DNA from 3 places in the Peribacillus sp. NJ11 genome. Region 1 is predicted to be linked to each of the others. Evidence: riboswitches for the same ligand, from Rfam matches in the RefSeq annotation. Region 1 holds a riboswitch; each other region holds the start of a gene.
The links. A riboswitch is a leader RNA that binds a small molecule or an ion and turns the genes downstream of it on or off. The one in region 1 is predicted to bind cobalamin.

Region 1 (10,212 bases):
TACGATATCCATTTCAAAGAGGAAGAGGAGATCAAGGAAGAAGAAATTTATGAACTGATAGAATCTTTTAAGGAAATGACCAATCGATTGAAGGTCATGGAGAGGTTGCGGGCGGAATTGCTTGCAGGCGTAACCCATGATTTGAAAACGCCAGTCACTTCCATTAGCGGACTCATACAAGCGGTTAAGGATGAGGTCGTTACGGGAGAGCAAAGTAAGGAATTCCTCGATATTTCCTTAAAGGAAACTCAACGTCTGCAAGATATGATAGAGGATTTACTTAATTATAATGCCATATCGGCAGGAGCTTTTAAAATTCGGGTGCAAAAAGAAAATATCAATATATTCATCCAGGAAATCGCTTATCGCTGGCAAGTGACCCAGGATGATGATCAAGCTTTCGCTTTTGAGATAAAAGTACCTGATGAACCGGTCTTTGGTCAAATTGATTCATTGCGGATGCAGCAAATCGTCATTAACCTTTTGAATAATGCCAGGCATGCACTTGATGGTAACGGGAAAATTGCGATTCACCTTTATGAAAAGGATGAAGAACGAATCTTCATTGATGTACTGGACAGTGGCCGGGGAATCCCAAAACATGAACAACAATTTGTGTTCGAACCATTTTATCGGGGGGAAAACAAAAAGTTGAAAGTACGTGGTTTAGGTTTGGGACTGCCATTCAGTAAAATGCTCGCAAAAGCGCAAAAGGGAGATCTTGTGCTTAAGGATAGCAATGAAAAAGGTACCACCTTCACGATCATTATAGAGAAAGCGAATCAGATATAAAAAAAGGGTTGTCCGATTTTAATGGACAACCCTTCTTTTATGCAACTGCACGTAACATGCTAACTAATTATGCCAATTGGCTGATTGCACGCCATAATTGTACATGACGGACCTTCCTTGGAAGGAAGCGTCCCATTTCTTCTTCATTATATCCAGCATGCAAGTTCTTATGGTCGAAAATGATCGGCCTGCGGAGTAGATCAGGGTTATCTTGAATAAGCTTGCAAAGATCATTAAGTGGTGTATTATTTATATCGATATTCAGGCTTTTGAATTTTTTGGAACGGGTTGAGATGATTTCATCTGTTCCGCCTTCCGTTTTACGTAAAATCTCTTTTATTTCTTCTATAGAAAGAGGTTGGGAATATAGGTTGCGTTCATTGTATGAAATTTCATTTTTCTTAAGCCAAGCTTTTGCTTTACGACAGGCTAAACTGCTTGGAGTAGTATAAATTGTTACCATTTAAAATCGACTCCTTCAAAGTTTTAAAGTTTATGGAATGAATTTATTTTTACATTTGTGATACTCTTACTTTAACGTTTCTATGTGTCAGCAAGATGTCAAGAAAAATAAACTTAAAAGTTATTTCAAAAGAAAGGGAGAAAATGAAATGCAATCTGCCTTTAATGAAAAAAAAACCGATTCGGTGAAAATGCCGAACAAGCACCAGCATAGGCTCATAATTAAGATGGATGAGCGGATAGTATCATGACAGGGGATTTTTGGTCACCTGTCAGGCTATCGATACAGGTCGCAGGTTTAGCGGGTATCCTTGTTTTCATTTTCGGGATTATCCTTGCGCGTATGATGGCTAAAAAGCAATTCAGGGGAAGAGTCCTGTTGGAAACAGCATTTTTATTGCCGCTTGTCCTGCCTCCTTCTGTCGTAGGTTTTTTATTGATCGTGATTTTTGGGAATAATGGAATGCCAGGCCAATTCATTGAAAGGGTTTTTGATCAGTCCCTGATGTTCACGTGGTGGGCGGCGGTCATTGCATCCACTGTGGTGGCTTTTCCGCTTATGTACCAATCGGCTAAAACAGGTTTTGAGGGTATTGATGAAGAAATTGAAAATGCAGCAAGGGTTGACGGTGCCGGCGAATGGAGATTGTTCCTGTTTGTATCCCTTCCATTGGCAGTCAAATCCATCGTCACAGGTGGCATATTGAGTTCTGCACGTGCGTTGGGGGAATTCGGGGCGACACTCATGTTTGCCGGAAACATTCCCGGACAGACACAAACCATACCAACCGCGATTTATATCGCCATGGACTCCGGGAATATGACATTGGCATGGCTATGGGTTGCGGTAATCATCGTCATTTCATTCATTATGCTTTTTGTCGTGACGTACATAAAATGAATGCTGTTTCTCGAAGCTGCTTATGAAAAAGAGAGGTGCGGCCTCTATGTCTTCTTTATGGGTGAAGCCGTTTTTTTCATAAAGCTTCCGAGCAGGCAGGTTCATTTTACCGGTCGATACGGATATCGTATCCCATCCACCTTGTAATTGAAGAGCAGTCAACAGGGCATCCGCAATACCCTGCCGAAAATAATCGGGGTGGACGACCATTCGGCAAATACGCATTAGCCTATTTTCCTTTGTATACGATATTGCCCCTGCTAAGGAATCCCCCTTTAAAAAGCAGATGAACGATTCATTACAATGAATGAAATGTTCATATGTTTCCAATAATGGAGGGATATCGGCATAGCCGATCATATCCGCTTCCACCTTAGGATGCTTTTTGAAGTTTATAAAGCTGCCGGCCATAATCGGAGTCCAAGTCCCGAATTTTCATGATCAATCAAATCACTCCCTTTCATTACATTATAATGGAAGAGGGAGATTATTGTTTCTTATCAGTCTGTGTTATAATCGACAAACAATATGAACTAATGAAATGAGGAAGAAATTTGTTAACATTTGAAGAAAAATTGAGCATCATTGAAACTTTTCCGGAATTACAGCGAAAAGACGTTTCATTGGGACGCGTGAATTTCCATTATCCAGAAAGTGTCCAGGAGAAAAAGATCGTCGTTCAGCATTTGCATCCCAATGGAAATGGATTCGTTTACGCCGGCCATATGAGAAAAAAAGATACTGACCGTAAAGGGTTCATCAATATACGTGACTATAATGAAGCGGAATTAAAAGAACTGATCAAAAAAAGCATGGAATATCTTTCTGAACCTCCTGTTGAAATCGAGGAAGAGGAAAACGAGTTCGCTAGGTTGGAAGGAACATGGATTGGCCGTGAAAAGCAAGAGCTTTCACTTGAAAGGGAAGACCAACTTTGGAACGTGTATTCAGGTTCGAATCTGGAGGAGTGTTTCGAGAGTCCAGTAGAGGCGGAACGCTACTTATTGGACGAAGGCTTTCGTCAAAGCAAGAAGCGGAAAATGTAGAATTTTAGGATAATTTGTCGGTTGAATTACTGTGATAATCTTGTTTTTTTTGGATTTCCCATGATATAATATGAGTAATTATTTTTGTTCGGAATAAGTTTGATAGAAGGATTTACTGTTATAGGATTCCTCTTGAAACATTATCCAGAACCAAAAATAGTAATAAAATGGATTTTTCCAAACACAGGAGGAACTATCATGGTACAAGGTAAAGTAAAATGGTTTAACGCAGAAAAAGGTTTCGGTTTCATCGAAGTTGAAGGCCAAGACGACGTATTCGTACATTTCTCAGCTATCCAAGGCGAAGGCTTCAAAACGCTTGAAGAAGGCCAAGAAGTTTCTTTCGAAATCGAGCAAGGCGCTCGTGGACCACAAGCAGCTAACGTTCAAAAATAATTGAACGCATATAAAAAAAGACTCCGATTCTGGAGTCTTTTTATTTTTTTCCTTGTAAGGGAAGCCACGTTCATGCTTCTTTTTTTTCGGCCATTTCCTTTAATACTCTGTCCAATTTTTCTTCGATCCGTTTTGAACGATTAAAATGCCCTGTCAGGTAAAACACAATGAATATAACAAATACGACAAGCACTAGCATAAAAAGGATAGGCAGTATTATCAGACATGTTTATCTCCTTTTTTCCTTCATTATACTTCATGTTTACCCTTGCTATGATACACGGAACTAAGTTTATTTAAAAACAACTGAAAGGGATATGCGAAAATGCATATCCCCTTTCAGTCAGTTCTGGAATAGCGAGGCGAACTTTTGAAGTCTGGACAAGTCCGATTCTTGATACATTTGTTCTATCTTCAATGTCACCAATAACTGGCTCTTGGCAAATAACATGTCCCGGAAATGATCGACCGCCCCACAAAAATGATTGTAGTTGGTTTCACCAGTTCCGAATACTCCCGTTTTAAGAGAAGCAATTGGCAGCTGCTCCAGTTCTGTATAAAGTGCTGCTGATTTAGCAGGCAGCTCGCCGTTTCCCCATGTATAGGTACCAACGATCAATGCATCGTAATCCGGCAATGTACGTAAATCGAATTCATTCATTCGATATAGTTCAGATTTAGGTAATAGGGAAGCGATGGCTTCAGCAAGCGCTTTTGTATTGCCTCCGGCAGAATGATAGACAATGGCAACTTTATAGCTCATCGAACCCATTGCTGGCATTTACTTGACTGTATGTCCTAGACTTCTGTTCGAAGAAATCGGTTTTGGTAAGTCCGATGGATTCATCATCGAACGTTTTGATCCATGGCATCGGGTTCTCGCTATATTCTTTATACAAGTTTTCAAGGCCTAGCATGCGTAACCGTTTGTTGGCGATATATTCGATGTATTCATTGAATTCTTCCAAATCGAGATCGGCTTTGGTTTGGATATCTTCAAGCATATATTCAGACCATTCCTTTTCGAGTTCGACGGCTTTTTCAATCGTTGTATAAATGAACTTCGTGTTTTCTTCATTATTTAACTCAGGATATTCATACATCAAGATTTGAACGAGCATACCAATGAAATCAAAATGGACCATTTCATCGCGATGAATATAGGATATCATCGTAGCCGAACCGGTCATAAGGTTCTGGCGTCCTAAATTATAATAGAAAGCGAAAGCCAAATAGAAATAAATCCCTTCGAGGTTCGTTGAATGGATCAGTGCCTCGAATAAATGCTGGGGGCTTGGATCGTCCACGAACGTTTGATAGGCATCCACGATCGGTTGATTACGCTTTATTACTTCCGGATGTTCTTTAATGCGGTCGAAAAGCTGTTTTTGCTTGCCTACTGGGATCAGGGAAGCAAGGATATAGGAATAAGATTCATTATGGATGGATTCCTGCTGGGCCATATTGGCCAGGATAGCTTTTGCCGCCGGATCTTTGATGTACCGAAGGATTTCTACTAAAGTTGGCGTTTGTAGACTGTCCATTCCAGCAATCATCGTAAGGATATCAAGAAAAGCGTCCTGGATATCTTCGTCCAATTCGCCCCACTGCTTTTTATCCTGAATCATGTTTACGCTCGATGGTTTCCAAAAGTTATTGATGAGCTGAGTATAGGTATCATAGAATTTTTCATACTGAATATCGTTCCAAAGGAGAAAGCCTGAGGCTTCTCCTTTGAAAACACCTGTCGCTTTAGTTGGATGCGTTGGTTCCAGCATCCGGATCTTTTTGATATGATTTGTCATTCGTGAAAACTCCTTTAAGAGTAGATTACTGGGTTATGGTCGTCGTTAACTTGAACAGCTTTCGCAGGCATTGTCATATTCGGAAGAAGTTGAACGAACATAATATGTTGATTTCAACCCGGATTCCCAAGCCGATAAATGTATATCCAATAGGACCTTGGCTTTGATTGTGTTGTGTACATACAGATTAAAGCTGATTGCTTGGTCAATATGGCGTTGGCGGGCAGCATTTTGCCTGATGCTTTCCAGTTGATCCAAATTAAATCGGGTCTTTTTATAATATTCATACGTATTTGGCGTCAAGCCTGGTGCGGTCACCTTGAATTTAAAGTTTTTCTTTTCTTCGTAAAATTCAATTTCATACAAAGGATCGATCCCATCCGTGGAATTACCGATCTTGGCGGTCGATGAATTGGGGGCAATGGCCATTAAATATCCATTACGGGTCCCGTGTTCCTGGACGTTTGCTTTTAAATCCATCCATTTTTGATCCGTATAGTCACGCAGTTCGAAATATTCCCCTGTATGCCAATCCGATCCTTCGAAATATGGGTACGATCCTTTTTCCATAGCCAATTCATTGGATGCCTTGATCGTTAAGTAAGCGATCTTTTCGTATAATGCATCGGCATATTCAACAGCCTCATCCGATTCCCAATAAATATTCTGTGTGGCAAGTAAATGATGCCATCCAAACGTTCCTAAACCAATTGCCCGGTACCGTTTGTTCGAGATGGATGCTTGCTTGACCGGAAGATTATTCACATCGATTACGTTATCCAGCATCCGGATCTGAATGGGAATCAACCTTTCCAAAACATCGCTGCTCACCGCACGGGGCAAGTTAATGGATGAAAGGTTGCAGACAACGAAATCGCCGCTTTTACGAACAACAACGACATCTCCATCTTCTGTTTCGTATTCATCCGTGATCGTCGAAGGGCTTAAGTTTTGGGCAATCTCGGTGCAAAGGTTAGAACAATAAATCATACCTTTATGTTTATTTGGATTCTTCCGGTTCACTTCATCGCGGTAGAACATGTATGGTACGCCTTCTTCTAATTGAGAAATCATAATGCTTTTCATGATGTCCATCGCATTGATCTTTTCAAAGCTATAGTTTGGAAGCGTACCATTTTCTGCGGCCTCGACAGCAAGTGCATAATGATTCCTGAAGCTTCCTTCGCCTTTCTTCTCGTCGTAAAGGTCTTCAAGTGAGAATCCAAGGGTTTGCTTGACGGTATGCGGATCGAAAAGATACCATTCTTTTCTGTCACGTACAGCCTCCATGAATAAATCAGGAATGCATACACCCGTAAAAATATCATGGGCTTTTAATCTGTCATCCCCGTTTTGCGTCTTCAAATCAAGAAAGCTCATGATATCTTTATGCCAGGCATCCAAGTAAATCGCGATGGCACCTTTACGTTGCCCCAATTGATCGACACTGACAGCTGTCTGGTTGAATAGTCGAATCCAAGGAGTCGTGCCGGAACTATTTCCAGAGAAACCACGGATATCGGAACCAAGCGACCGGATCTTACCAACGTAAAGACCGACACCGCCGCCGAATTTTGATACTTTTGCGGCATCGTAGTTAGATAGGTAGATACCATCAATGGAATCTTCAATTGCGTCGATAAAGCAAGAGCTTAACTGTCCATGCGTTTTTCCTGCATTGGAGAGTGTAGGTGTCGCAACAGTCATATAAAGGTTGGACATTGCCCAGTAAGCTTCTTTGATAAGTTGCAGGCGGTGCTCCGTTTTTTCCAATCGCATGATTTCCATCGCGATGATCATGAAGCGCTCTTGGGGCAGTTCGTAGACCTTGTCCTTTTTTGGGCGGGCTAGGTAGCGATCGTTTAATAAGTAGATGCCTATGTAAGAAAATAATTTATCCTTTTCCGGGTCGATCACCGAACCCAATTCCTCAATTTCCGCTTTCGTATAAGAAGAGAGCAGTTCTGATTTATAGATGGGGTAACGCTGGCCTTCTGAAAGTTGGGAGAGTTCCGTGATCAGTTCATAGAATGGGCCATAACTCATGCCTTCATAACCTCGATTGGCTTGTGCATCCCTATACATCGCATTCAACAGTTCTGCTGCAGCAACGAACGTCCAATCGGGAGCATCGATATCGACACTTTCAAGAGCGAGCTGAATCAGTTTCTTTGATGCCTGTTCTTCGGTTGAGTCACTTTTGCGATCAAGCCATTTTGTAAAACGCTTTTTGAACTTTTCCATATCGAGACGGCCTTCGAATTCCTTCGATAACATCTCAAGCTGGATGGAATTCGTGTCGGTGTCATTTTCACTTATGGTAGAGTTATATGTTTGAGTCATTAATAATCCTCCTTGTAAACTTCCGCTAAAATAAAAAAAAACCGCCCAATAAATTGAGCGGATCAAACGATAGAATAAAAGAGCCATGAAAAAATAGCCATTATGCTATCGTTTCATCATCTCAATCCCCGAAGAATAAGAAACGTGAAAAATTCAAGGCAGGTCTCCTGACTCATGATCATCCTACTTTGAGTCCTTCCCGTATAGAGAGCTATACAGTGGTTTCTCATTTCGTCACATTTACAGTTGCGGGGACAGTTCCGGGTTCGCACCGGATTCCCTTTTCAGCCATCGCTGGCACCTTGGATTACAAAAAATTCTATATATAGTTATTAGTGTTGTTTGTGTAATCAATATCTAGTATTTCTGCTTATATTATCGTAAGCCATATACGATGATAATTCAACTAATATATTTGAGAAAAACCAACCCTTATCTATTGACAAAGCGAAGGTAGAGGGTGAAAGAATGAAAGATTTTATTGGGGAATGGGTAATTCAAGCACTGAATTTAGGGGATTTTGTGTTAAAATAAAGTGTATAGTAAAGGTGGCTCTCCTTAATTGCGATAAGGGGATTCGCGGAAAAATATTTATGAAAAAGGAGATAAAATCTTGGAAAAAGTATTAGTTTTTGGACATAAAAACCCGGATACAGACACAATCTGTTCAGCAATCGCTTATGCAGATCTGAAAAAGCAGTTAGGTATCAACGCTGAACCAGTTCGTCTGGGTGAAGTGAATGGTGAAACTCAATATGCGTTGGACCACTTCAAATTCGAAGCTCCTCGTCTTGTGGAAAAGGTGGCAGGGGAAGCTGATGGCGTGATCCTGGTCGATCACAATGAACGCCAGCAAAGTGCTGAAGATATTGACCAAGTACGTGTGTTGGAAGTTATCGACCATCACCGCATCGCTAACTTTGAAACAAGCGATCCTTTATATTACCGTGCGGAACCAGTTGGCTGTACGGCAACCATTTTAAATAAAATCTATAAAGAAAACGGCGTTGAAATCCCTAAAGCGATCGCAGGTCTTATGCTGTCTGCCATCATTTCGGATTCTTTATTGTTCAAATCGCCGACCTGCACGGAGCAAGACGTTGCAGCAGCTATGGAACTGGCTGATATTGCGGGAGTCAACGCTGAAACATATGGTTTGGAAATGTTGAAGGCGGGAGCTGACTTGAGCGACAAAACGATTGCCCAGCTTATCACTCTTGATGCAAAAGAATTCTCCATGGGCATGGCTAAAGTGGAGATAGCCCAGGTCAATGCTGTTGATCCGAACGAAGTCCTTGCTAAGCAGGCCGAACTAGAAGCAGCCATTGAAGAGGTCATCGCTGTGAAGGAATTGGATTTATTCCTATTCGTAGTAACGGATATCCTGACCAATGATTCTGTTGCCTTGGCTCTTGGTAAAGCAGCCAATGCAGTGGAAAAAGCATATGACGTTTCATTAAACAATAACATCGCCGTCTTAGAGGGCGTTGTATCGCGTAAAAAACAAATCGTGCCGGTCTTAACGGGCGTATTCAGTAAATAATATAGGGAAAGGGGTGCTCATTAAAAACGTGTGCATCCTTTTTCTGTACATGCAAAAAAAGACTCAACCATCCATTTAAAGGTGTTTGAGTCTTTTTTCTTAATTCAAAGTTTACTTTTCTTTTTCATAGGCGATGACAATCAGTTCTTTATTGGCTTCCTCGCCAAGTTTGCTTTCAAAGCTTTTCAGTTCATTCAATAAATCTGGTGACAGATTTGCTGCCGTATAATCCTGCTCGGATGTCATGCTTTTCGCTCCTTTCAAAAGGAAATATTTCATGTTATCTATTTTGTCGGTTTGAAAAGTTTCTATTCAGCAGAGTTTTACTACTTCAAGATATTTTACTTTCTGATGTGGCGAGTTTTTCTAGCAATAACGAACTTTCCTCATCGAGGCCTTGCACCTGGACAGGTGTACCTTGTAGCTGATATTTTAGGACAACCGTATCAACAGCACCGACTGCAGAAGCATCCCATATTTTAGAGTGGGAAAAATCGATGATGATTACATCGGCTTTTTCCTTGAAATTGAACTTCGAAACAAAGTCCTGGACCGAAGCGAAAAATATTTGTCCGCTGATACGATAAGTGATTTTCTTAGCTTGGATGTCTTCCGTTTTCTCAACAGCCACTTTAGAAATTTTGGCTGAGAAGAAAATCATGCTCAAGAGCACTCCAGCAAATACCCCTTTTGATAAGTCATGCGTATATAGGACAATGAGGACCGTCACGATCATCACGGCTGCATCCGTCCTTGGAGCCTTATTGAGCCTCTTTAGGGAAGACCAGTCAAATGTCCCGATTGAAACCATGATCATGACTGCTACAAGTGCAGCCATCGGTATTTTAATAAGGACGTCATTCAGTACCACGATTAATACCATAAGGAATGCGCCAGCTACAAAAGTGGAGAGCCGGCCCCTTC
Region 2 (10,212 bases), 4.4 Mb from region 1:
TTCAACTGACGGGGCTGATTTTTGGTATCTAAGAGTGTGAAAATTCGCTTTATTTAAAAATATTGTTAATAATAATAATAACTCTTATCGAGAGGTGGAAAAAAATGAAAGCAGATGCCGTTTTTGAAGGTGGGGGGGCCAGGGGAATTGCTTTTATTGGAGCGATTCAAGCAATGGAAGAGGAAAAAGTCGAATGGGAAAGACTTGCTGGGACATCAGCAGGAGCAGTAATAGCTGCTCTTTTGGCTAGTGGCTATAAAAGCCATGAAATTAGAGAACGGTTTACTGAAATCAATTACTCAAAGATTCGAGGCAGGACAATTCTGAATCGAATTCCCATTTTGGGCTTCTTTTTGGAACTAATGGTTCATCTTGGGATTTACAAAAACGATTATTTGGAAACATGGGTGGATTCTCTTCTTTCAGAAAAAGGGATTAAGACATTCGCAGATCTTCCAGATGGAAAGTTGAAGATAATTGCGTCTGATGTTTCGAATGGTCAGATGCTTATTTTGCCAGATGATTTGGAACGCTATGGGATGTCTCCTGCTGATTTAAAAGTTTCAACTGCCGTAATGATGAGTGCCTCTCTACCATTTTTCTTCCGTCCGGTTATTTGGAAATCAAAAGACCGGAAAAAATCCTACATTTTAGATGGTGGTTTACTTAGTAACTTCCCAATATGGATATTTGATACAGACAATCCTCGTTTTCCAACATTCGGATTCCATTTTGTGAAAGATGAAGTTAACATAGATCCGGTTATACCAACGCCAATCCACCTTTTCAAAAATATATTTAAAACGATGCTTCAAGCCCATGATTTACGACATATGAACGAAGAAACGATTGAACGCACGATTCAAATTCCTACTGGCGGCATCAACGCAACGGACTTTGAACTGAATGAGGATGAAATCGACTTTCTCTATAAATCAGGCTATACTTCTGCAAAAGAATTTTTGTCTGAGTGGGATTTTGAACAATATAAGCACAAACGGATGCAAAGAGTAAAAAATAAGTAGGAGAAACATTACCCTATCTTTTCAAAAGGGTGAAAGAGTGGGACAAGGAGCTGTTACAACGGCTCTTTTTCTTATTGAACTAACGATCAATAGTTTAATATGAGGCATAGTTGTCTTGAGCTTAAAAGCAATAAATGGAAATACGAAATCATAAAAAATTAACAAGAGATATTATTTTAGAATTTTTTAAATGGATAAACGGAAATAAAAGATTAAAAAAAGAAAACAACGTTGGAAGAAATATATACCATAAATGAATTCCCTTACCAGATTCAGGAGATGGATCAATCGAATAAATCGTTTCCGCTATAAATTATGAAATTTAATGAACAGATCCTCAAGGAGAAGAGGTGGGAGTAACTCAATGTCACTGTGAGGATTGGACGATGAGCCAGCCCTTCATAAAAAATATAGTTGTAGTAAATGTACGAAGGGATGGAATCTCCAAAACAAATGAAAACAGTATTCCGGGTGCTTATCAGGAAGTAGTGGAAGCTCCGTTAACCATCCTAGCTTCCATTAAGATATTGTAATACCAATAGAAAAGTGGATTCAGCAGCGCCAAGCGAACAATTAATGTCCCATTTATCTGGTAAACTACATACTGCTTTATCAGGTACGTCTATGGACGTCCCGCATGTATCAGGAGCCCTTGCTTTTCTTATAGAAAAATAATAAAAAAACTTAACCGCCGGTTAACGTTGCCCGAGATTTTTGAGAGACAATGGTCTCTAAGCCCTTCCGGTAGCAAAACTAGAGATGGAAATGAATCGTGGGCTAAAGTTTGTTATGATTTTACTATTCAAAAAACCGTCAATCAATTTTCGCCATTTGGCATAAAACGTTAACTAGGAATATAATCCTGAAAATAAGAATAAAGATTGACAATCACAAATCCTCATAATACGATACTTTACAGAATAAACAGAATTATCTTTTTTTATTTTTTGTCATAAAACAAAAACTGAGTTTTATATTATAAAACAAAAACCTCCTTGTATATACATATTATCCAAGCGTTAACTCTGGCTTTTTCTTATTTTGGAAACGCTGCCAATTATGGCGTTTTATATAACAAGGGGGGATAAGGTATGGAAGCAAGAGTGGAAACAAAGCAAGAAAAGCCATTAAATATTGGCCGGAAATTTCGCTGGACAGTTGTCATCTGGTTATTGATTGGGGGAATAATCAACTATCTTGATCGGGCCAACCTCTCCATTGCAGCTCCCGAAATGATGAAGGAACTCGGACTAAGCGTGACCGAAATCGGGTTGTTGGGAACCTTTTTTTCTTGGAGTTATGCATTAATGCAGCTTCCTTCCGGATGGCTGATCGATCGGTTCGGGACCAAAAAGGTGTATACAATCGCGCTTATTTGGTGGAGTGGTGCGACCATTTTAACGGGAGCCGTTCATAAAATGAGTTCATTTATTGCTGCACGGATTTTACTTGGAGTGGGAGAAGCACCGTGTTTTCCTACGATGGCTAAGATCACATCGTATTGGTTCCCTAAAAAGGAACGAGGCTTGGCAACTGGAATTTGGGATTCTTCGTCCAAATGGGGACCAGCCATTGCACCGCCACTTCTCGTTTTCATTATGGTGACTTTTGGGTGGAGAGCGTTGTTTTATATAACGGGTGTGATCGGCATCATCTTCGCAATCGGTTTTGTTATTTTTTATAAAAATCCTGAAAAAAGCCAAAAACTTTCCAAGGAGGAATTTGAATACATTAAGTCGGAAGGTGGTGGAGTAGAGCAAGGCATTCAATCATCAAACATAAAATGGGGTTCGTTATTTAAATATCGAAGCGTGTGGGGGATGATTCTGGGCTTCTTCTGTACCATTTGGATCTGGAATATTTTCCTTGTCTTCCTTCCCCTTTATTTGTTTGATGTCCATCATGTCTCACTTAAAGAAATGGGTATATATGCTGGTATTCCTTGGCTTGGCGGAATCTTTGGCAATATTTTCGGAGGATATCTTACTAAAAAATTGGTTGACAAGGAAATTACTACACCTATTAAAGCAAAGCGTGCCTTAATTAGTATATGTGCCATCTCGGCCGCAATTGTTGTATGTGCAGTTCCATTTGTCAAAGGGCTCGCAATTACCTTAACATTACTGACCCTTGCTCTTTGTTTTATTTCTGCCATTACAGGCAGCGCGTGGGCACTTGCCGGTGACATTGCCCCTCCTTCTATGGTTGCTTCTGTAGGTGCAATTCAGAATTTTGGCGGTTATTTTGGAGGAGCCTTTTCCCCTGTTGTGGCAGGCATGATAGTGGATGCTACTGGCTCTTACTCCCTTGCATTTATATCTGGCGGTTTAATCGCCGGATGCGCCGCAATCTGTTATTGGTTTATTGTAAAACATCCTATTCAAGAATAGTGTAACCGAGGAGGACATAAATTGATGCCAAAAGTGTATATTGCAAGACCAGTACCGGCCGAGGTAGAGGCATATATTTCGAAGTATTGCCAGTATGAAAAATGGGAACGGCGCTGAACCCATTACCAGAAGCCAGCTGTTTAAGCAAATTTCCGATGCGGAGGGACTGCTCATCACCGGAGAAAAAATAGATGATGAACTTCTGGACCATGCACCATGTCTAAAGGCTGTCAGCAATATCTCGGTAGGCTACAACAACTTTGATCTAGAGGCAATGAAAAAGAGAAGCATAATCGGTACAAATACACCTGATGTTCTCGATGAAACCGTGGCCGATTTAGCTTTAGCCTTAATGCTCTCAGCAGCCCGTCGTATAACGGAACTGGACAAGCTTGTAAAGGATGGCAAGTGGGGAAATAAAGGCGATGAACCCCTCTTTGGCGTTGATGTTCATGGAAAAACATTGGGCATCATCGGTATGGGGAGGATTGGGGAATCTATTGCAAGACGAGGAAAATTCGGTTTTAACATGGAAGTTTTATATCATAATCGGCGAAGGAAATTCGAAGTGGAGGAAACGCTCAGTACAACCTATTCCTCTTTAGAGCACCTTTTACGGGAAGCCGATTTCGTTCTTTTAATGGTCCCTTATACTCCGGAAACGAGGCATCTTATGGGTCGGGAGCAATTCGCACTGATGAAAAAATCTGCGATCTTTATCAATACATCCCGCGGTCAGACGGTGGACGAAAAGGCCCTCATAGAAGCACTGCGAACTAAGGAAATCCTTGCAGCTGGTTTGGATGTATTTGAACAGGAACCCGTATCGCCTGACAATCCGCTTTTAGCCATGCCGAACGTGGTTACCCTGCCGCATATAGGTTCAGCTACTCATCAAACACGATTTTTGGCCATGCTTGCGGCGAAGAACCTGGTTGCAGCGGTTACTGGAAGGGAGATAAGCAATGTTGTCCCTGAATTGAAAGGACTTCAGTCACTAAAATAGTAAAAATTCATTAACTCAGCAGAAATATTAGGTTGTCCATGACAATTTAAATGAATCGTTGATATTTGAAAACTCACACCATTCATAAACTTAGATGAGATAGATTGTTTGTTATTAAATGCAGGACATAAAAGAAAAATTCGATAAAAAGGCATCCATTCATTTTGGATGCTTTTTAATGGGGAGAAAGAATGTGATCAAAATGACCCTAAACAATTTGTTCACGGCACAATTCCAATAAACAAAATAAAACGTAGAAAACTAAACTAAGAAGCATTAGGTAAGAAGGGATGATCATTTAAATAAATTTTACAGAAAAAATAAGTCCAAGAGTCCAAGAAAAGAATACGAGGTGATTAAGTAAAGGAAATATGCTGCATGAACTGCACAGTGATTATTAAAAGTAATTTCAAAATAACTCCGGGGGTAATAGTTCCTGCAGTTGTAATGATCCCATGAAGTATTAGTAGAAAAATCAAATCAGGTTTCATTCCGGATTTTAGACATATTCTAAACCAATTGATTCTTTTTCATGCCCAAGTAAATTCAACAGTTTATCTAGTTCCTGGCTTTTATGTAATGTTTTTGAGGAAGTAAATCCATATATCAATCCCGTAGTTATTAATTCTTTCCTCAATATCTCAATTTTTTCATGTAATTCTTCCATACTCTCCAATGTAGAATCCCTCAAGTACTTTCTTTTTTTTTTATGAATCTATTATTACCTAAATTAGGTTGCTTTCAAATGAAAAGTGAGTGTTCACTTATAAAAAATAGCTTATTCGGGAGGGAGGCAATACAAATCTGAAAATGAAAAATCTACACACTATCATTCATATATGTCGTTACAAATAACTGTATGTATAAGATTATTGCCTCCGTACAAAACGAACCGTTAAAAAACATCAGGATCTTAATTTGATATGGCATAAATTTGCGATAAGGAATATAATTTGTATTAGGTAAACTTTTGATTTTATTTTCATATAATTAATATCCATTTTTAGAGAGTTGTAATCGTAAAACCGTATAATATAGGAGAGTTTTTAATATTTGTTAAATGCTTAAGAATAGATATTTATTCTCTTTTTTACTAACTGTTTTTCGTTTATTGCTAGGATGGAAATGATTAGTTGCTGAGTTTATCAAAAATTAATTAGAGATGAAACTATTAAAGTGTTAAGAAGCATCAAAAGGTTTTGACTTAATAATTTTAAGATGGACAAGCTCTATATTTTACTGAAGATGAGGGAAAATTTCATATTTTATTGGAATGGGTATATTCGTTTAATAGCGAATATTTAAAAGGGAAGCCGGTGCAAAATCCGGCACGGTCCCGCCGCTGTAAGGGTGAGTCCTATGCAAGAAAGTCACTGGATAATATCCGGGAAGACGCATGGAGATGATGAACCTAAGTCAGAAGACCTGCCTGTTCTAGAAATGCTGTTAACCTACGGGAGATAGGGAGGTGTTAGAGTGCTAGAAGACGAATTTGTTCTTAATATATAAGCATTTCTGACCTTTAAATCTGGTTGGAAATGCTTTTTTGTATTTCGTGATTTTTCAAATAGTTAAAATTCCATAATTGAAGGTGAGAAAGCATGTTTATAAAACGGTCTAATTTATTCCATTCTTTTGTTGGACTACTAGTAATATTCACAATCTTAGTTACAGGTTGCAGCAACACAACAATAGATCAAGAAAATACATCAGATAATGAAAAGCAAAAAGTTGTTACTTTTTCATGGCCTGGGGATATAGGTGACTTAAATCCACACACATATTTTCCAAATGAGTTTTTTTCCCAGGCTATGGTATATGAATCCCTTGTTTATTACGGTAAAGGTGGAGAAATTCAGCCTTGGCTTGCGGAGAGCTGGGATATATCGAAAGATGGAAAAGAATATGTATTCCATCTAAGAAAAGATGTTAAATTTTCCGATGGTTCGCTATTTAATGCTTCAATCGTCAAGAAAAACTTTGATACCATTTTAGATAATCGCAAACAACATGAATGGGTGGGATTAATTAACCAAATCAAAGGTACAAAAATAATAGATGAATATACTATTAAACTTATTTTGAACAACGCGTATTATCCAACTCTTCAAGAACTAACTTACATCAGACCTTTGAGATTTGTAGGAGAAGCTGCTTTTCCTGACAGCCAAAACACATTTAAGGACGGACTCAAGTCTCAGATTGGCACAGGACCGTGGGTATTGAGCGAGTATAAGAAAAATGAGTTTGCTGTTTTCAAAAGGAACGAACATTATTGGGGCACTAAGCCTAAAGTAGATAAGGTGGTTGTTAAAGTCATTACTGATGGAGAGTCAAGAGTGTTAGCTTTTGAGAAAAAGGAACTCGACTTTATATTTGGAAACGGGGTCATCAGCCAAGATTCATTCCAATTTTTGAAGAATTCAGGGCAATATGAAACCAAATTGTCAGAACCTACAGCTACAAGAACGCTGCTTCTTAACTCAAACAGAGAAGCGACTAAAGATCTTAAAGTTCGGTTAGCTCTCCAACATGCTTTTAATAAACAAGCTGTTATCGATAAGATCTTTTATGGTATGGAAAAAAAGGCTGATACTTTGTTTCCACCTATTTTGCCTTACACGAAAATTAATATAGAGCCATATGAATATGATGCAGAAAAAGCAATAATGTTATTGGATGAAGCTGGATGGAAACAAGTGAAGGGGAAACCATTTAGAGAAAAAGACGGAAAAGAATTGCAATTGGAATTACTGTTTAATAGTACAGATAACATCCAAAAGTCAATCGCAGAATTTACACAAGGTGATTTTAGAAAACTGGGAATAGATGTTAAGTTGACCAGTCAGGAAACTAATACTTTTTGGACAACGGCATTTCAAGGTAAGTTTGATTTATTATTTACAGCAACATGGTCAGTACCGTTTGATCCACATTCCTATTTAGCTTCTATGACGACTAATTCGGAAAATGGTAGTCCAGATTATAACGCTCAATTAGGGTTGCCAGTAAAAAAAGAAATAGACCAGAAAATTAAGAAGGTATTATTAACTACTGACGAGGAAGATAGAAAAATACTGTATTCAGATATATTAACGACATTGCACGAACAAGCCATTTATTTACCGATATCTTATCAGTCTAATATAGCGGTGTATCAAAAAAACATTAGTGGAGTAGATTTTTTACCTCAAGAAGCTGAGGTCCCTTTAACTTCAATTGATGTTAATTGAAATAGGGGATACTTAAAAACAACTTAAGGAGTGCTACATGAGTTGGTTTATTTTTAAACGTCTCACAAGTTTAATTCCAATATTATTCGGAGTTTCGCTCATTACTTTTATCTTGCTTCACTTAATTCCTGGAGATCCGGCAGTAGCTTACTTAAGGGCGTCACATATTCCTCCTACGAATGAGACAGTGGCAGCCCTTCGAGTTGAGCTTGGTTTAAACAAGCCTTTATATGTCCAGTATTTTGGATGGCTGGGAAAAGTGTTGCAATTGGATTTAGGGATGTCTTACGTGTCCAATAACTCCGTATGGGAAGAAATTGTGATACATTTCTTCCCAACAGTTCAATTAACATTTGCTTCGCTTATCTTAATTGTTGTTATTAGTTTACCTATAGGCATGATTTCTGCTATTTACAAGGGGAAATTTGTTGATCAGTTTAGCAGAATAGCAGCCTTTGTAAGTGTCTCTATGCCAACCTTTTGGTTTGGGTTTCTTTTGATCTATTTTTTATCTGTAAAGTTAGATTTATTTCCTGTATTGGGAAGGGGGACCTTGGCGCATCTAGTGCTTCCTTCCTTGACATTGGCCTTTGCCTATATAGGGACGTATATGCGATTGCTTCGAGCTAGTATGCTAGGAAATTTGAATGAGCCATTCGTTGTGTATGCTAGAGTGAGAGGGTTACGCCAAAGACTAATCGTTATCAGACATGTCTTAAAAATGTCCTTATTACCTGTGATAACTGGACTTGGAATGAGCTTCGGGAACATGCTAAGCGGAGCGGTCATTGTTGAAACAATTTTTTCTTGGCCCGGCATGGGACAGTTATTTGTCACATCTATTTTAAATCAAGATTATCCAATGATTCAGGGGTGTGTATTGTTTATGGGTGTGATCTTTGTGCTCTGCAATCTTCTTGTGGATCTTACTTATTCTTTCCTGGATCCCCGTATACGCTGGGAAGGAGAGAAATAAGAATGGTGCAAAACATGAAAAGAATGCTGATGACACATATGCTCATGATGATCAGTATCATGATTATTTCCTTCCTGACAGTATTGGCTCTTTTTGCTCCTTTTTTGGCTCCTAATGATCCGAACTTGATTGATATCGTTCAGAAGCTGCAAGGGCCCTCCTCTCAGTTTCCATTGGGGACTGATCATTTAGGGAGATGTATATTGTCCCGATTAATCTATGGAACACGAACCTCGTTGGGAACAGCTTTCCTTGTCATGGGATTAATGATGATTATTAGTATCCCACTTGGTATTTATGCAGGCTTTATAGGGGGTAAAGTTGATTATCTCTTCATGAGAATGTGTGACATTCTCATGGCATTTCCAAGCTTTCTGCTGTCCTTAGCTTTAATCGGAATTTTAGGACCGAGTCTTGGCAATCTGATCTTGGCGATGGTGCTTGTCCAATGGGTTTTTTATGCACGCGTCATTCGAGGAATGGTTCTTAGTGTAAAGGAGCAAAACTTTGTCTTAGCAGCCAAAATATGTGGGACACCAATGAGAGTCATTGTCATCAAACATATTTTACCTGCCATCATTTCTCAAGTTGTTGTATTAATCTTTATGGACATCGGAGGAGTTATTTTAGCAATTTCTGGACTCTCTTTTCTTGGTCTAGGCATACAACCGCCAGAGGCAGAGTGGGGAATGATGATCAATGATAGTAAGCCATTTTTTAGAGAAACCCCTTCATTGATGCTTTACCCTGGGTTGATGATCTTCATCGTTGTGTTTGCTTTTAACTTGTTTGGCGAAGCTTTGAGGGATGCTCTAGACCTAAAAAAGGAATAGAAGGGAGGATGGATGGAAGATGGGACAACACCCCATTCTAACTGTAGAAAATTTGAAGGTTATTGTATCGACACCGTATGGAGTGACTCAGGCTGTCAATGATGTCAGTTTTTTAACTCGAGGCTGGGAAAGTGTTGGGCATTGTCGGAGAAAGTGGATCAGGGAAAACGATGACATGCATGTCTTTGCTAAATCTTTTACCAGACAAGGCAAAGGTGGTGCAAGGGAGCATCAAGTTTAATAATATAGACCTTTTAAATGTTTCCATTGAAGACATAAAGAAAGTACGGGGCAGTGAAATCGCAATGATTATGCAAAACCCAATCTGGGCAAAATTATTCTGGGGAAGAGTCTTTATTGTTTAAAAGAAAAAGAATTAAAGGAGGTACGGCGAAATCTGCAAGTTGTTTTTTAAGATTGTTATAGCGCTGTTAACCCTAGACTAACTATAGGGGAAATCATTGCTGAGCCGATAAGGAATTACGAAAGGCTCTCGTCTGTTCAAGTGAAAAAGAAAGTAAGAAAGCTTTTGGAGATTGTTGGGTTATGCCAGGAAGATATTCATAAATACCCATATCAGTTCAGTGGAGGGCAGTTACAAAGAATCAATATCGCAAGAGCGATTGCCTTAAAGCCAAAGTTAATTATACTTGATGAGGCTGTAAGTGCTCTAGATGTTCTAGTTCAAGTACAGATATTAAAGTTTTTGGCACAATTAAAAGAAGAGTTTCAACTTTCATATCTCTTTA
Region 3 (10,212 bases), 4.3 Mb from region 1:
CTGCCTGGAGTTCTTTAACGATTTTTTTAGTCAAGGTCGCACTCAAGAAGAGGGCAATCGTACAGTGATGACTAGCCAAATCACGTAACTTCTCAAATTCCGGAACAGGCGTACGTCCTTCAGCCCTCGTCAATATGAGTGTCTGGGTTAAATCCGGGATAGTCAGCTCTGCTCCTATTGCCGCTGCCGAGGCAAACACCGAACTTACGCCAGGGATCACCTCATAACCAATACCTTCTTTCTTCAATAGGACAATTTGTTCCATGATTGCGCCGTACATGGCAGGATCCCCTGTATGGATCCTGGCAACCAGCTTTCCTTCTTTAACTCGATTAACCATAATGCCAACAATTTCTTCTAAATGCATTCCAGCCGTTTTTAGCACCTCGGCATCCGGTTTTGCCTTAGCAATCAATTCCTCATTCACTAATGAATCCGTATATAAAATCACATCCGCCGTTTGAAGAATGTTCAATCCTTTTACAGTAATCAAATCCGGATCTCCTGGGCCAGCACCTACGATAAATATCTTCATTTTCTCACCACCATCAATGTTAAGTATTCTAGTTCAAGTCCTTCCAATTCACTCACTTTCCAAATCACTTCTTCATCGGATGTGACTTTGGTAACGACCGAGGCCTTTTCAAGCAAGTCTAAATCTTTTAAAACAGTAATCATTAAATCGATGACTTTTGCCACTTTAATGAACACCACGGCATCATGATCTTCAATTGCCTTCTTCATCGCTTCATAATCATCCCTTGCCGGAACAATCGCGACATGATCATCACCATCCGCCAAAGCGATGCCCAACCTTGACGCCGATCCATTAAACGAAGAAATACCCGGGACTGTCTTGATTTCGACTTCGGGATGCAGCTCCTGCATCAATTTCATCATATGTATGAACGTACTATATAAAAGAGGATCACCTTCCGTAACGAAAGCAACATCTTTTCCTTCGTATAACTTTTGCCAAACCTTTTCAACCGTTCCGTTCCATTCCCGATCCAAAATCGCTTGATCTTTCGTCATCGGAAAAACAAGGCCCAGCATATCCTTCTCTTCAGGACGGATGTAAACCTCAACGATGCGGTGGGCGTAGCTTTTACTGCCTTTTCTTTTTTTTGGATATGCAATGACCGGAGATTCCTGAATCACGCGAAATGCCTTTACTGTAATTAGCTCTGGATCGCCCGGGCCAACGCCAAGGCCATATAATGTACCAAGATTACTCATTCATGTCTTCCTTTCTTTGTGCAGTAATGATATAAACCGGATTAAGTGGTACAAATCTGTTCATTCCCAATATTGGCTTACTTCGGGAAATTTGCGCATGCATGATGGAAGTGTGAAAACCAGCTTCCGCAAATGCCTCATTAGCCCGGTAAAGATTCTCAATCGTTGCAGCATTTAGAACGATCCTGCCGCCCTCTTTTAGCCGTTTACAGCAAGTATTGATTAGATCTACCATTTCGCCGCCAGTCCCCCCAATAAAGATCGCATCAGGATCTGGAAAAGTTTCCAATCCTTGCGGAGCTTTACCATGAATGGCTGTTATATCGGTACGGAATTTACGTTGGTTTTGATAACAGTTTTCTAAGTCAGGCTCATTTTTTTCAATTGCGAAGATTTGTCCTTCGGATGCAAGCTTAGCCGCTTCAATTGCCATTGACCCCGTACACGTCCCAACATCCCAAACTATGCTGTTTTTTCTGAGCTTCAGCGCATGCAGGCTTAATACTCTAATTTCCTTTTTGGTTATGAGTCCTTTATCCGGCTTACGTTGTGAAAATTCTTCATCTTCTATCCCTAAAGACCAACTTGGACCTTCAGATTTTCTTTTCAAAATGACCACATTCAACGGGGAGAATTCCCGCTCCATCATTTCCTCAAGTTCATACCAGCCTGAGTTTTCAGTTTCTCCTTGAAGATTTTCAGCCACGAATGCCCGATATTCAGTCATTCCGAATGAAAGGAGATATTTAGCCAGTTGGTTGGGAGTATTTTCGATGTCAGTAAGCAAGGCAACTTTCGCTTTCCCATCAATCCTTTGGGCTAGCCCTTTCATACTGCGGCCATGAACACTAACTAGAAAAGCATCTTGCCAGCTTTCACCCATTTTTGCAAAAGCAAGCTGAATGGAACTGAAATATGGGTAAACCTCCATGTTGATTTTGCTGGAAAGATAGCCTCCCATTCCATAAAACAATGGGTCACCGGAAGCCAAGACAACCGTTGGACGAGTTTCATCCTGCAATTGTTCTACCACTTTTTTCAAACCGCCCTTTATGACAATCTTCTTGCCGGAATAGTTCGGAAAGAAGGATAAGACCCTCTCACCCCCGACCAGCACTTCACTTTCTTCTATCCATTGGGCATATTGAGGCAGTAAGCTTTCCTGACCGTTATCCCCTATCCCGATTAATTTCATCGATTGACTCAATTCCAACAGCCCTTCCCAGTAATTGTCCTTTCAACGAATAAATCGCCGTTTCCATTTCAATGCCACCCTTCACTTGCTTTATAGCAGAGTGACAGCAGGATTCACATAGTTTATTAAAAAAATCAAAATTATTGATTGCTGACATCATATCCCCGACTTGTGACGCTGTATTTGCATTCTTGATTTCAAGAACAAGATCATCTTCAGCTCCGACGCTTTGGGCTATTTCCGATAGAAAACCGAAGTCGACCGGAGCGCTTTTTGAATGCACCATCATCACACCTTGGGCAACTTTGGAAAATTTACCCATCATACCGATCAGTGATACCTTTTTAATTCCCTGCCTTTTACATTGCTTAAGTGAGAAGCCTACAAAATCACCCATTTCAATAAAGGCTTCCTCAGGTAAATCCTGAAGAAGGCCCATTGCATACTTTTCACTGCGCCCGCCAGTGGTTAAGACAAGATGCTCACACCCACTCGCCTTGGCGACACTGATAGCCTGGACGATACTTGCCATATAGGCGGAACTGGAAAAAGGGACGACGGTGCCCCTTGTTCCCAAAATGGAAATGCCTCCTACAATCCCAAGGCGGCCATTTAATGTTTTTTTCGCTATTTCTTCACCTGCAGGCACGGAGATAACGACTTTCACTCCTCTATTAATCTTAAATTCTTCCAAGGTTTGTTGCACAGTGGTTAATATCATTTTGCGCGGTACAGGATTAATGGCCGCTTCCCCTACAGGAACGGGAAGCCCGGGTTTGGTCACTCGCCCCACACCAATCCCTCCATCCAAGATGATCCCAGGTGCATCCGACCAGCTGACAGTAGAAATGATATGTGCCAAATGGGTGGCATCTGGATCATCTCCGGCATCTTTAATCGTTTCTGCACTAACCGAATTTTCCGATATATCATATCTCTCAATGGTGAAAGTGGCATCACGGCCGATAGGCAAGGAAATCGTAGCCTCCTCAAGGGCATCCCCCGTTATCAAAGCGGTCAATGCCGCTTTAGTCACGGCTGTCGAACATGCCCCCGTCGTATACCCATGGCGCATTTGTGAGGGATCTTTTTTTACTTTCTTTTCCATGTTTATTAACTATCAGCTAAAAGGGAAATTGCGTTCAATGCTGCAACCGTGACAGTACTTCCACCTTTTCGGCCAATATTCGTAATGAATGGCACTTCTGTGATCTTAGCCAGTTCCTCTTTCGATTCCGCTGCAGAAACGAACCCAACAGGCATTCCAATAATTAAGTCCGGCTTTGCAATCCCTTCTTTAATAAGGCGAATGAGCTCAAGTAAAGCTGTAGGTGCATTGCCAATGGCATAAATGCCCCCTTCATTTTCCTTTACGGCTTTTTGCATCGAAATGATCGCTCTTGTCGTATTCAAACGTTTTGCTTCGACCATCACATCTGGATCTGAAATGTAGCAATGAACGTCCCCGCCGTGTTTTTGAAATCTTTTTTTGCCTGTACCGCTCTCGATCATTTGCACATCCGCAATGACATGTCTCCCTTTGCGAATGGCTTCCACACCAGCTTGAATGGCATTTGGATGGACGATGACACTTCTTCCCAATTCAAAATCAGCTGAAGCATGAATGACCCGGCGGACGATCTTCCATTCATCCTCAGAAAAATCATGATCGCCCATTTCTTCAGCTATCATTGAAAAACTATAATCATATATTTTGTCTGGATCTACCGTTAGTGGTTTGAAATCCGTTTTAAAATCCATCTTGCATTCCTCCTATTATTTATTCAACTGATTATTCAACTCGGCAATGACATGATTAAAACTGGAATGAACATTTTGATAGTCAACATCTGGCCTTGATATCATAATCGTCTCTATTCCACATTCCAACGCGGCTTCCAATTTCTCATCAACCGCACCGACCTTGCCACTTTCTTTCGTTATCATCAATGTGACGCCATACTGTTTATATAGGGCTTTATTTAATTCTTTGGAAAATGGACCTTGAATCGCAACGATATTTTTTTGTTCAATGCCTAGCTGAGCACATTTTTCCATATTATCCATGCGTGGCAGCATTCTTGCTATGACTCTGGTATTCTCGAGCCCTACCAATTCTTTTGCGAACACCGCTAGGGTTTTACTTCCGGTCGTGAGCATGATGACTCCCCGTTTTGCAGCAGCCAGCTTGGCAGCTTCCTCATAATCACGGACAACTATCAATTTGTCATTCTGAAACCGTTGGCTTTCACGCTCATAACGAATATAAGGAACATTTGCTGCCTTTGCTCCGTTAAGAGCGTTTTTGGATGCTTCTTCCGCAAATGGGTGACTTGCATCAACTACAGCCTGAAAACCTTTTTCAGAGATTAAAGAGGTCATATCCTCTGCAGTTAATCGGCCAATCCGGGTGGATATCCCTGCATCTTGCAAACTCTTCGCCGCCGACTCGGTTACAACAGTTGCCAAAACCTTGAATCCCACCTGCTGCATCTCAATCGCTAATTCCCGCGCATCACTTGTACCCGCCAAGAACAAAATCATTTTGACGTACCCACCTCTTGCCCATCGTGCTGATGGTCGTGGTCATGATGGTCGTGGTCATGATGGTCATGGTCATGGTCGTGATGGTCGTGATGGTCGTGGTCATGGTCGTGATGGTGATGATGGTGGGCATGTCCATGTTCCTCGACATATTTTCGATAGTTTTCCAAATCACGTGCCCCACTTGATCTGCCTTCACTAGCTTCAATTACTCGTTCTTGCAGAATGTTCTGTAAGGTTGGATGATACCCAAAATACTTCGCCAAAATAAATTCCCGATCAAGATATTGCTCTTGATAGCCTTTCAGCATATCCTCCATTCTTTCCATTAACACCCCCGTGAAGAGGAAATATGGCAGCATCACTATTTTTTTTGCCCCCAACCGGATGCATCGTTCAATGCCTTCATCAACATGCGGGTCTGTTACACCCATGAACGCTGTTTCGACCCATTTAACGTTTAATTTTTCCCATAATAATCGTGAAATTTTATATATATCACTATTTGCATCAGCATCACTGCCCCCTCGGCCAATTAGCAATATTGCTGTCTCAGCCTGTTCCGAGGATGTATCGAAGCCGGCTTCCTCAAGTCGGTCTGTCAGGATCGTCAATACATCATGGTGGACCCCGATCGTTTGACCATATGTGAATTTCACTTCTGGATATTTGGTTTTCCCATCCTCTATTTCAGCTGGGATATGTAATTTCGAATGTCCTGCATGCAACAAAATGATCGGTATGACGATAACTTCCGTAGCCCCTCGTTTTACACAATTATCAATGCCTTTTGATATATTCGGTGTCGCAAATTCCAGGAAGCACGTTTCTACCAAAAAACTGTCATCCATTGCCGGAATCATATTTTTAATAAAATGAACGACTTCTTCGTTTCCCGAAGCCAGGCGGCTTCCGTGTCCTACAAACAAAACTGCTTTCATTTACTTTCCCCCTCTTGATTAGTCTTCACAAGGCGCAGGCTCTATGTTTATTTTGGGAGCAATGTCCTGATAAGAAAAATTCTGTATCTTTTTTGAACGTTTGAAGTATTTAAAAAGCCGCTCATTTGGATGGGCATTTTGCTTATACTCCCCGACAATGTCCGTAATCAATTCAACAAGCCGTTCCGGTTCAATGCCTTCAGCTACCGGCTGACCTGGATGGGCCGTTCTTCCAACCGGTTTAGCTCCAAGAAATAAGTCGAACTTCCCTTTTCGGAAGACAATCCCGATGTCATCCATCACGGCACTATAACAAGCCATTCCACACCCATTAAATCCGATGTTCAGTTCCTTAGGCATTTTCATTCCGCCAAGCACCCGGTGTATTTCATCCGCATATGGTATGGATTCCGCTTTTTCACCATCACAGAAATCACAGGCTTTTAACGTCAGTACATCTCCAATCGGCGATAATAGAAAGTTTGCTGATTGCAATTTCCCCGTAATGACTTCCGGGTCCGTTGTCGGGATCTTTAAAACGATCTTATGATTTGGCGTGTATTCCATCGTTCCCTTTTCCCCGACAACTTCCGCAAGTGTCATCATTTGTTTGGGAGTGAATTGTTTATTCGCCACACCTGGACTTACGGCAAGTTCGAATACCGACTCCATTTTTTGCTGGACAATCGGCTTAATGGATTGCTGAACGGTTTGACCCTTCACTCTTGACAAGGCTTCCATTGCCATTTCAAAAGAAGTGGACTTCTTTTCTGGAGCTTTTGTAAGTAATCCAACTCCTCCAGCAGACTTCGTAGAGGTTTCTTGCATGGAATCGGCTTCTTGATCTAATGCCCACGGTTCCGCTTCTTTTTGCAGACGCTGATGCGGCTTCAATGTTTGCTTTTCCGAATTCAATGTATATTTCCTCTGATAGCCTCTTGGTGTGATTATTTTGTCATCGTATAAAAAAGTGGATGAATTACCGATAATGACGGTGGTCAACATTCCAATATCGTGATTCAACATATCTTTCAAATTGGTTATGACAATATCCTGCCGATCGCGATAAGCACTTTTCACCAACCCGACAGGTGTATCTGGCGAACGGTAGCGAAGGAGAATTTTCTGTGTTTCAACAATTTGCCTAGTCCGCCTGCCGCTGCGCGGATTATAAAGCGCAATGACAAAATCAGCCATTGCAGCTGCTTCCACCCTTTTAGCGATTAGGTCCCAAGGAGTTAAATGATCACTGAGGCTGATCGTACACGAATCGTGCATGACTGGTGCCCCAAGTAAAGACGCACAAGAGTTGATTGCAGAAATACCAGGAATGACTTCAATGCCCACTCCAGTTTCTTCTTTCCAACCTTTTTCAATCAATACTTCATAAACCAACCCTGCCATCCCGTACACTCCGGCATCCCCACTGGAAATGACAGCCACTTTTTTTCCCAACTCCGCTTGTTTTACTGCTTCCTGAGCACGTGATACCTCTTCAGTCATCCCCGTACTAATGATCGTTTGATCTGTAAGCAGTCCCTGAATGAGTTCAACATAAGTTTTATAACCAATGATGTAGTCACTTTCTTGAAGGGCTTCGACAGCACGTTTGGTAATGTGTTCAAAATTCCCTGGTCCAAAGCCCACGACGAATAATTTACCGTTTGTACTCATTAAGACATCTCCTTTTACGATTTGTTCTTTGAAATACCCGTATGAGCAGGAAAATCCGGATTAGGCGTCATTTCCCCATCACTGAATTGGTAGATCATCTGTGGAACATATTCCCCATCTTCGATATTGCTGACAATCTCCCGACCGAAATCAGGCGTATCCACTCTATACCATTTCCCTTGGGGATAGGCAATCACAACGCAGGCATCCTTACATCTTCCGTTACAGCGTGTCCTTGTTGTATGAATTTTCAAATCCAGTCCCTTTGAAGTAATTTCATCGCGAATCGCTTGAGTTACTTCTTCCCCGCCCTTTTTCATGCAACTGCTTCCATTGCAAATCAACAAATGCGTATTTGTACCCTTCAAGTTCCAAGTAGTCATCTTCTTCCTCCTGAGTTCAGGGAAAAGGCAAAATAAAAAACCTTAACATAAGAGTCAAGGTTTAAAAAACTATATGAATGAGGAGCCCTCCGCAAATATGCTGAATCTCCCAAAATCGTCATAGTCCTTCTACCTTTCCCTCCGAAAAGTATCATACAATTTCAAAAGCAGGTTTCCTGGCTTACGCTTCATTTTACTTTGTCCCTTCCCGGCTTTAAGCCAGTGGTTATCGACAATTCATCAGCGTTTACAGTAGCGGGGGCTGCATCGGATTTTCACCGATTTCCCTATTATCCCTTGGAAATTCACACAAGAGCACTTTTAAAATGAAATATTTGGTTTTATTATACAATTATAGCTAACCTTATCTATCATATAACAACTTTAGCAAAATTCAATAGTTTATTCCGACTGTTTAGAAAAGTTTAATAGTGTAAATCCAGCCATAAGCCTTTCCTCTCTGCATTCTTAGTCAAAAAAAAAAAAAAAGAGAGTGTAGCTGGAATTATTTCTTTATGGTACACTATACGAGAATTTTCGAAATAATTACATAAGTTTTATGGTGTTGAATTTCTCGGAATTCAGCTTAAAAGGGAAGCCGGTGAAAGTCCGGAGCGGTCCCGCCACTGTAAAGGGAAGTCCTATTACGTTAACATTAATCCACTGTCAAATGAGATGGGAAGGATGTAACGGGACAATGAACCTAAGCCAGGAGACCTGCCATGAAGCGTGAAACTGTTTCAACCTACGAGGATGGGTGTGCGGATCAGGCAGAATGGCCCATATTGGTTTATGCTGCAAAATTCCTGTTCATTACGCACTTCTTTCTTTTGAGAGAAGTGCTTTTTATGTTGGGCGCCGCTTTTCTTCTAAAGTTTTGATCAGAAAAATTAAAGGTGTTGAAAGGAGAAAGAATGAAAAGAGTCAATTGGAAAATTCTTTATTTTGTCATTTTACTGCTTCTTGTCCCAAAACGTGCGATGGCCATGCATATCATGGAGGGCTTTTTACCAATTGAATGGGCCATATTTTGGTGGGCCGTGACCCTTCCATTTTTAATCTTGGGTTACCGGTCCATTAGGTCCAAAGTAAGGGAAAACCCAGAAACAAAAATGATGCTCGGTCTATCGGGTGCATTCGTATTCATATTATCTGCCTTGAAGATTCCTTCCGTTACTGGAAGTTCTTCACACCCTACCGGAGTTGGTTTAGGTTCCATATTATTCGGGCCATTGGCCATGAGTGTCTTAGGCTCCATCGTTCTATTATTTCAAGCTGTTCTACTGGCTCACGGTGGATTGACGACATTAGGGGCCAATGCATTTTCCATGGCTGTATGCGGACCTTTCATTGCTTACTTTGTCTTCAAGGGCGCAACTAAATTGGGGTGGTCTTTTTCGCTGGCCGTTTTCTTGGCAGCTGCTTTTGGCGATTTAGGAACCTATGTGGTAACTTCCGTTCAACTTGCACTTGCTTTTCCATCCGAGGTAGGTGGATTCATGGCCTCATTCAATAAATTTGCAGGAATATTTGCCCTGACCCAAATTCCCTTGGCAATCAGCGAGGGATTATTGACAGTGGTTGTGATGAATTTCCTAAAAAAATACAATCTAGGCGAATTGAAATTGCTGCGAGTTTTATCTAAGGAGGCCCGTTAACATGAAAAAAAGTTTATTGCTGCTTTTCCTGGTCGTCATTCTTGCCACCATACCGTTAATCACCCAGCAAGGAACGGAATTTGGCGGTGCCGACGGCGAAGCTGAAGAAGCCATCACTAAAATCCAGCCGGAATACAAGCCTTGGTTCAATAGTATTTGGGAGCCGCCAGGTGCAGAAACCGAGAGCTTATTATTTGCGCTGCAAGCTGCAATCGGAGCTGGTTTCATTGGATACTTCATTGGCGTAATGAGACAAAGGAAAAAACAAACCAAACAAGAAATGAACGAAAAATCGAAACATGTTACTCATTGATAAATATGCCTATTTCAATGGGCTAAAGGATGTACATCCGTTGGAAAAGATGATTTTTGCACTCTCCCTTATGCTGTTTTCGTTAACGGTAAGGGATTTGGCCGTTTCGCTCATCACTTTTATGGTGATGAGCGCTTTAATCCTTTTTGTGGCAAAAATCCCGCTTTCGTATTATCTGAAATTACTCTTATTACCAGGATTCTTTCTATTATCAGGCACACTTACCATCCTTTTTTCTATCTCCAGTACATTTACTTCGATGCCG

Region 2: linked by a shared signal. The riboswitch ahead of nikA (nickel ABC transporter substrate-binding protein) and the one ahead of QUF86_RS00250 (ribonucleoside-diphosphate reductase subunit alpha) in region 1 are both predicted to bind cobalamin.
Region 3: linked by a shared signal. The riboswitch ahead of QUF86_RS21160 ((2Fe-2S) ferredoxin domain-containing protein) and the one ahead of QUF86_RS00250 (ribonucleoside-diphosphate reductase subunit alpha) in region 1 are both predicted to bind cobalamin.

Annotation. Positions count from the first base shown of each region.
Region 1 covers NZ_JAUCFO010000001.1:46,854-57,065, reverse strand. The annotation lists gene QUF86_RS00290 (HAMP domain-containing sensor histidine kinase) at 1-792, shown strand, start outside; gene spx (transcriptional regulator Spx) at 860-1,255, opposite strand; gene modB (molybdate ABC transporter permease subunit) at 1,502-2,155, shown strand; gene QUF86_RS00275 (GNAT family N-acetyltransferase) at 2,117-2,515, opposite strand; gene QUF86_RS00270 (hypothetical protein) at 2,710-3,201, shown strand; gene QUF86_RS00265 (cold-shock protein) at 3,400-3,597, shown strand; gene QUF86_RS00260 (flavodoxin domain-containing protein) at 3,941-4,360, opposite strand; gene QUF86_RS00255 (ribonucleotide-diphosphate reductase subunit beta) at 4,350-5,402, opposite strand; gene QUF86_RS00250 (ribonucleoside-diphosphate reductase subunit alpha) at 5,448-7,745, opposite strand; cobalamin riboswitch at 7,886-8,065, opposite strand; gene QUF86_RS00245 (manganese-dependent inorganic pyrophosphatase) at 8,359-9,288, shown strand; gene QUF86_RS00240 (hypothetical protein) at 9,400-9,534, opposite strand; gene QUF86_RS00235 (SulP family inorganic anion transporter) at 9,620-10,212, opposite strand, start outside.
Region 2 covers NZ_JAUCFO010000001.1:4,437,191-4,447,402, reverse strand. The annotation lists gene QUF86_RS21770 (patatin-like phospholipase family protein) at 105-1,025, shown strand; gene QUF86_RS21765 (hypothetical protein) at 1,376-1,558, shown strand; gene QUF86_RS21760 (MFS transporter) at 2,117-3,415, shown strand; partial or broken gene QUF86_RS21755 (2-hydroxyacid dehydrogenase) at 3,440-4,421, shown strand; gene QUF86_RS21750 (aspartyl-phosphate phosphatase Spo0E family protein) at 4,921-5,088, opposite strand; cobalamin riboswitch at 5,680-5,868, shown strand; gene nikA (nickel ABC transporter substrate-binding protein) at 6,023-7,654, shown strand; gene nikB (nickel ABC transporter permease) at 7,692-8,630, shown strand; gene nikC (nickel transporter permease) at 8,633-9,463, shown strand; gene QUF86_RS21730 (hypothetical protein) at 9,483-9,704, shown strand; gene QUF86_RS21725 (hypothetical protein) at 9,634-9,828, shown strand; partial or broken gene QUF86_RS21720 (ATP-binding cassette domain-containing protein) at 9,906-10,212, shown strand, end outside.
Region 3 covers NZ_JAUCFO010000001.1:4,303,592-4,313,803, forward strand. The annotation lists gene cobM (precorrin-4 C(11)-methyltransferase) at 1-535, opposite strand, end outside; gene cobI (precorrin-2 C(20)-methyltransferase) at 532-1,239, opposite strand; gene cbiE (precorrin-6y C5,15-methyltransferase (decarboxylating) subunit CbiE) at 1,232-2,446, opposite strand; gene QUF86_RS21135 (cobalt-precorrin-5B (C(1))-methyltransferase) at 2,409-3,542, opposite strand; gene QUF86_RS21140 (precorrin-8X methylmutase) at 3,548-4,195, opposite strand; gene cobK (precorrin-6A reductase) at 4,211-4,978, opposite strand; gene QUF86_RS21150 (sirohydrochlorin chelatase) at 4,975-5,919, opposite strand; gene cobJ (precorrin-3B C(17)-methyltransferase) at 5,938-7,593, opposite strand; gene QUF86_RS21160 ((2Fe-2S) ferredoxin domain-containing protein) at 7,608-7,976, opposite strand; cobalamin riboswitch at 8,126-8,314, opposite strand; cobalamin riboswitch at 8,520-8,715, shown strand; gene QUF86_RS21165 (hypothetical protein) at 8,699-8,857, shown strand; gene QUF86_RS21170 (energy-coupling factor ABC transporter permease) at 8,891-9,634, shown strand; gene QUF86_RS21175 (energy-coupling factor ABC transporter substrate-binding protein) at 9,636-9,947, shown strand; gene cbiQ (cobalt ECF transporter T component CbiQ) at 9,934-10,212, shown strand, end outside.